DNA from 2 places in the Streptomyces sp. NPDC002779 genome. Region 1 is predicted to be linked to the other one. Evidence: riboswitches for the same ligand, from Rfam matches in the RefSeq annotation. Region 1 holds a riboswitch; the other holds the start of a gene.

Region 1 (3,199 bases):
CATCAAGGACCTGCCGCTGCTGATCGCGTTCGGTGTGCTGGCCGCGTACACCTACTCCTCGGGGCTGCGCGCCCCGGCGCTGATCGCCTTCGTCAAGGACACCCTGATCTATCTGGTGATCGCGGTGGCGATCATCTACATCCCGATCAAGCTGGGCGGGTTCGACGACATCTTCGCCGACGCGGGCGAGAAGTTCACCACCACCGGGGTGGGCGGTCTCGTCCCACCGGAGGCCGGCCAGTGGACGTACGCCACCCTGGCGCTGGGCTCGGCGCTGGCGCTGTTCATGTACCCGCACTCGATCACCGCGACCCTCTCCTCCGGGAGCCGTGAGGTGATCCGCCGCAACACCACGATCCTGCCGCTGTACTCGCTGATGCTCGGTCTGCTCGCGCTGCTCGGCTTCATGGCGATCGCGGCCGGGGTGAAGGTGGACAACGGCCAGCTGGCGATCCCGCAGCTGTTCGAGAACATGTTCCCGGACTGGTTCGCGGGCGTGGCCTTCGCGGCGATCGGCATCGGCGCCCTGGTGCCGGCGGCCATCATGTCCATCGCGGCGGCGAACCTCTTCACCCGCAACATCTACAAGGACTTCATCAGGCCGGACGCCACCCCGCAGCAGGAGACCAAGGTCTCCAAGATCGTGTCCCTGCTGGTGAAGGTGGGCGCGCTGGCCTTCGTCCTGACGATGGACAAGACGGTCGCCATCAACTTCCAGCTGCTGGGCGGCATCTGGATCCTGCAGACCTTCCCGGCCCTGGTCGGCGGCCTGTTCACCCGCTGGTTCCACCGCTGGGCGCTGCTCGGCGGCTGGGCGGTCGGCATGCTCTACGGCACGGTGGCGGCGTACGGTGTCGCCTCGCCGACGCAGAAGCACTTCGGCGGTTCGTCGAAGGAGATCCCCGGCATCGGGGAGATCGGCTACATCGGCCTGACGGCGTTCGTGCTGAACCTGGTCGTCACCGTGGTCCTTACCTTCGTCCTGAGGGCGGCGAAGGCCCCCGAGGGCATCGACGAGACGAGCCCCGAGGACTACACGGCGGACGCGGGCGATCCGGGCGTGCAGAAGGAACTGAAGCCGATTCCCTGACCGGGAACCCCACCCGCAGCGGGCCGCCGAAATGCAGGACATCGGCGGCCCGTCGTCGTCCACACTTGACCGCATGGACTTCCAGATCCGGCCGGTGGAACCCGCCGAACACGACGAACTGGGCGAGATCACCGCCCGCGCCTACCTCCAGGACGGCCTCCTCACCTTCGGCGAGGCCGACTGGTACCTCGGTGAACTCCGCGCTGTCGCCAAGCGGGCGGCGGCCGCCGAGGTCCTGGTGGCCGCGGAGTGCGACCGGCTCCTCGGCGGCGTCACCTTCGTGCCGGCCGGCGGCCCCATGGCCGATCTCGCCCGCCCCGGGGAGGCGGAGATCCGCATGCTGGCGGTGGCGCACGCGGCCCGCGGCCGGGGCGTGGGAGAAGCCCTCGTGCGCGCCTGCGTCGACCGGGCGCGCACGACGACGGGGTGCACGGGCATCGTCCTGTCCACCCAGGCCCTGATGCACACCGCCCACCGCATCTACGAGCGCCTCGGCTTCCGGCGCGCCCCGGAACGCGACTGGAACCCCATCCCGGAGCACGGCGACTTCACTCTCCTCACCTATGAGTTGACGCTCTGAAGCCGACGCGACACAACATCTGGGGGTGACATCGCGGGGCGGCACAAGATGTATGCTCGTGCTCGCTGTCGCCGCAGGGGAATCCGGTGCGAATCCGGAACTGTCCCGCAACGGTGTACTTGGGCACATCCGTGCCCGATCGTCAGTCCGAGGACCTGCCGACAGCGCACCCGGCCGTCCGGTCCGGGTGCCAGACGTCCGGGCCTCGAGGAATGGGCCGGTGGACGCGACGCCCCGTGCGCTCGTGAGCTGCCTCCTGCCCTCCGCAAGGCCCCGTGCCGAGCGAGGGAGAGCCCCCAGTGACCATCGCGCCAGCCGACCCGGCTTCAGCTTCAGCCGCCCAGGTGGAGACCGACGGTCCCGGAACCGCGCTGCTGCGGACCCTGACCGAGCTGACCGCCGACCTCCCCGACGCCGACCCCGGCCGGGTCGCCGCCGCCGCGCTGCGCGGCCGGTCCGCCCGCGCGGACGAGGCGGAGTTGCGCGAGCTGGCCACCGAGGCGGCGGCCGGGCTCATCTCCGAGGACCCCGCCTACTCCCGGCTGGCCGCCCGGCTGCTCACCCTCGGCATCCGCGAGGAGGCCGCCTCCCAGGGCGTCACGTCCTTCACCGGGTCGGTCGCGGTCGGCCACCGGGAGGGACTCATCGCCGACCGGACCGCGGAGTTCGTACGGATCCACGCCGAGCGCCTGGACGCGCTGGTCGACCCGGGCGCCGACGACCGCTTCGGTTACTTCGGACTGCGCACCCTGCACAGCCGGTACCTCCTGCGGCACCCCCTCACCCGCAAGGTCGTCGAGACCCCCCAGCACTTCCTGCTCCGCGTCGCCGCCGGTCTCGCCGAGGACGACACCGTCCGCGCGCTGGACGAAGTCGCCGCGCTCTACCGGCTCATGAGCCGTCTCGACTACCTCCCCTCCTCCCCCACGCTCTTCAACTCCGGCACCCGGCACCCCCAGATGTCGTCCTGCTACCTCCTCGACTCCCCCAAGGACGAGCTGGACTCCATCTACGACCGCTACCACCAGGTCGCCCGGCTCTCCAAGCACGCCGGCGGCATCGGGCTGTCGTACTCCCGCATCCGCGCCCGGGGTTCGCTGATCCGCGGTACCAACGGGCACTCCAACGGCATCGTCCCGTTCCTGAAGACCCTCGACGCCTCCGTCGCCGCCGTGAACCAGGGCGGCCGCCGCAAGGGAGCCGCCGCGGTCTACCTGGAGACCTGGCACTCCGACATCGAGGAGTTCCTGGAGCTGCGCGACAACACCGGCGAGGACGCCCGCCGTACGCACAACCTCAACCTCGCGCACTGGGTGCCGGACGAGTTCATGCGCCGGGTGAACGCCGACGAGCCGTGGAGCCTGTTCTCCCCCGCCGACGTGCCCGAGCTGGTCGACCTGTGGGGCGAGGAGTTCGACGCGGCGTACCGCAAGGCGGAGGCCGGCGGGCTCGCCCGCCGGACCATCCCCGCCCGTGACCTGTACGGCCGCATGATGCGCACCCTCGCGCAGACCGGCAACGGCTGGATG
Region 2 (3,199 bases), on a different contig from region 1:
CGCGGGGGCCGCGGTGCCGTTGGCGTCCAGCCGGGTCAGCCCTTCGCTCACACCGAGCCGGGACAGGATGAAGGAGTCCTGGCCGCCGTACGGCGAGTAATTCTCCGTCGGCTGGAAGGCGAACGCCACCCGCAGGCGCCCGGCCTCACCCGAGCCGGAGGAGTCCGAGGACGAGTCGTCGTCAGTGGAGGCGAAGCAGCCGGAGAGCACGGGGGCGAGCAGCAGGCCGGCTATGAGTCGACGGCGGGGAGATCTCATGGTCCTCGTTCTGTCTTTCCATAGGGCGGACGTTCCCCTACGGGTCGGTCGGCCGGCAACGACCAGCATCATATGAATATGATTTTCATTTAAGCAAGCGGGATCTCGAAGTGCACCACGCCGTTGCCGCCGCCGGGCAGGTCCTCCCTCTCGTCGCAGACGGCCTTGCCCAGCGTCCGCCACAGACCCATCGCGCCGGGGGAGTGCGGGTCGGTGTGCAGGTACACGGACCGGTAACCGCCGTCCGTCCGCGCGAAGTCCAGCAGCTCTGTCACCAGTTGCCGGGCCAGCCCGCGCCGCCGGTGCTCCGGGCGCGTGTACACGCGCCGCAGCTGCGCGGTCTCACCCGACGGGTACCGCTCGGCCAGCCACCGCGGGTTCGGCGGATGGACCGGCCCCCGCGCGTCGAGCGCGGCCGTCGCGGCCACCGTCCCGTCCTCCTCGTCGACGGCGACCAGCAGGGTGTGCCGGGGCGGGGCGACGTAGAACGACCCCGGATCGATGATGTCGGCGTGCCAGCGCGGCACGTAGCCGGTGCCGAAGTCGCGGTAGACGGTGTCGAGCATCACCGCCCGCGCCTCGTCGAGGTCGGCGGCCATGGCGGCCCTGATGCGATAGTTCTGCATCTGCGCATCATATGCAGGTAGCCCTGTGCGATGATGTCCGGCGACAAGGCGACGGCGGACGAGGAAGCCGGTGTGAATCCGGCGCGGTCCCGCCACTGTGATCGGCGAGCCAGTCCCGAACAGGCCACTGCCCCAAGCCGGGTGGGAAGGCCGGGACGCGCTTCGACCCGAGAGCCAGGAGACTCACGCGGTCGCCTCCTCGACGAACCCGGGGCGGATTTCCCCGGAGGAGGGTGGTTCGGCATGCCCGTGAGGCCGGCCGAGGAGGCGTACGGCAGCCCAGTGGGCGCAGTCGGTACAAGACCGGTAACTCCGGTGCCGTGCCGGGTCGTTGTGTGCCGGGACTGCTGCTGCGGCAGTCCCGAGGTGACCGGCGTCGATCACACCGCGCAGACCGCGCGCCTGGGCGAGGTCGCTCCCGTACGCGTCTCCGCCTGCCTGGATGTGTGCGATCAGGCCAACGTGATCGTCGTGCAGCCCTCCTCCGCCGGACGGACCGCCGGGGCGCGGCCGGTCCGGCTGGGCCTGGTCAACGACCCCGCCGCGACCGAGGACATCGCCGCCTGGGCGAGCGCGGGCGGCCTCGGCATCGCTGCCCGGCCCGAGATCCTCGACCTCTACGCCTTCACCCCGCCCCGGCGCCGCGCGGCCCGCTGAGACCGGCAGCCTGCGCGCCGACCGTCCGTAGCACCCGTACGAGAGGACCTTCCCCATGACGGGCAGACGTCTGCTGTCCCCCTTGCTGGCCACGGCCACCGCTGTGCTCATCACCAGTTGCGGTGCAAACGCCCAGGACAACGCCCGGGGCTCCGACGGACCGGCCGTGAAGGGATTCCCGGTCACCGTGTCCAACTGCGGGGTGACAACGACGTTTCAGCGCCCGCCGCAGCGCGCGGTGTCCTTGAACCAGCACGCGACCGAGGTGATGCTGGCGCTCGGGCTGGAGAAGTCGATGGTCGGCACGGGCTACCTCGACGACGCGATCCTCCCCGAGTACCGGGCCGCCTACGACAAGGTCAAGGTGCTGTCGGAGCAGTACCCGTCGTACGAGACGCTGTTGGCCGCCGAGCCCGACTTCGTCTACGGCGGCTGGGCCTCCACCTTCGACGAGAAGGAGGGCCGCTCCCGTGACGCCTTCACCCAGGCCGGCATCAACACCCGCCTCAACATCGAGGAATGCCCGGCCGGGCCGGTGACGATGACCGCGATGGACAAGGAGATCCGCGAGGTCGCCAAGGTCTTCGGCGTCCCCGAGCGGGCAGAACGGCAGATCGAACGGCTGCACACCACCCTGGAGGAGGTGGACAGCAAACTCGACGGAGCGGAGCCGGTAAAGCTGTTCGTCTACGACAGCGGCGACAAGAGCGCCTTCACCGCGGGCGGCGCGGGCATCGGCAACGACATGATCGAGCGCGCCGGAGGCGTCAACCTCTTCGCCGACCTCGACAAGCCGTTCGGTGACGTGTCGTTCGAGCAGGTGGCCGAGCGGGCGCCCGAGGTCATCGTCATCTACGACTACGGCGACCAGAGCGTGGCGAAGAAGAAGGAGTTCCTGCTCGCCAATCCGGCGCTGAAGGACGTGCCCGCCATCAAGAACCGGCGGTTCGCGGTGCTGCCGCTGTCCTCCACCGTCGTGGGCGTACGGGTGCCCGCGGCCGTTGCGTCGCTGGCCCGTCAGCTCCACCCGGACCGCTTCCGGTGACCGGCGTGAGCGAACCGGCCGCCGCCGGCACCGACGCCGTCGCAACGGGCAGGACGCCGGTAACCGCCGACACGGTCGGCAAGGGCTCTGCCAGGACCGGGACCGCGCAGGCCGTCACCGGCCGCCGCAGGCTCCCTTACTCCCTGGTGCTGGCCGGGCTCGCCGCCTTGGTGGCGGTGGCGGCGACGTTCGGGATCGCGGCCGGTTCGGTCACGATCCCGGCCGACGAGGTGTGGGGCATCCTGCTCCACCACCTGCACCCCGCCCTCGCCGATGAGACGTGGCCCCCGGTACGGGAGACGATCGTCACCGACGTCCGGCTGCCCCGCGTACTGCTGTGCGCGGTGGTGGGAGCCGGCCTGACGGTGGCGGGCATGGCGTTGCAGGCACTGGTCCGCAACCCGCTCGCCGACCCGATGCTGCTGGGAGTGTCGTCGGGCGCGAGCGTCGGCGCGGTCCTGGTCCTCGTCCTCAACGTCACGCTGTTCGGAGCCTTCTCGCTGCCGCTGGCGGCGTTCTGCGGCGCGCTGGCGGCCCTGGTCGCGGTGTACTTCCTGGCCCGCTCCGGCGGACGGATGACCACCGTACGGCTGGTCCTGGCGGGCGTGGCGAT

The links. Region 1 has a riboswitch for cobalamin ahead of ACFYW5_RS02115 (ribonucleoside-diphosphate reductase subunit alpha). Riboswitches for the same ligand answer to the same signal wherever they lie in the genome.
Region 2: it holds a riboswitch for cobalamin, as region 1 does, so the genes downstream of both, ACFYW5_RS31010 ((2Fe-2S) ferredoxin domain-containing protein) here and ACFYW5_RS02115 (ribonucleoside-diphosphate reductase subunit alpha) in region 1, are expected to answer to the same signal.

Annotation. Positions count from the first base shown of each region.
Region 1 is NZ_JBIAQC010000001.1:465,488-468,686, forward strand. It holds gene mctP (monocarboxylate uptake permease MctP) at 1-1,090, shown strand, start outside; gene ACFYW5_RS02110 (GNAT family N-acetyltransferase) at 1,164-1,670, shown strand; cobalamin riboswitch at 1,706-1,848, shown strand; gene ACFYW5_RS02115 (ribonucleoside-diphosphate reductase subunit alpha) at 1,970-3,199, shown strand, end outside.
Region 2 is NZ_JBIAQC010000014.1:103,908-107,106, forward strand. It holds gene ACFYW5_RS31000 (ABC transporter substrate-binding protein) at 1-258, opposite strand, end outside; gene ACFYW5_RS31005 (GNAT family N-acetyltransferase) at 348-884, opposite strand; cobalamin riboswitch at 891-1,090, shown strand; gene ACFYW5_RS31010 ((2Fe-2S) ferredoxin domain-containing protein) at 1,200-1,541, shown strand; gene ACFYW5_RS31015 (ABC transporter substrate-binding protein) at 1,597-2,586, shown strand; gene ACFYW5_RS31020 (FecCD family ABC transporter permease) at 2,592-3,199, shown strand, end outside.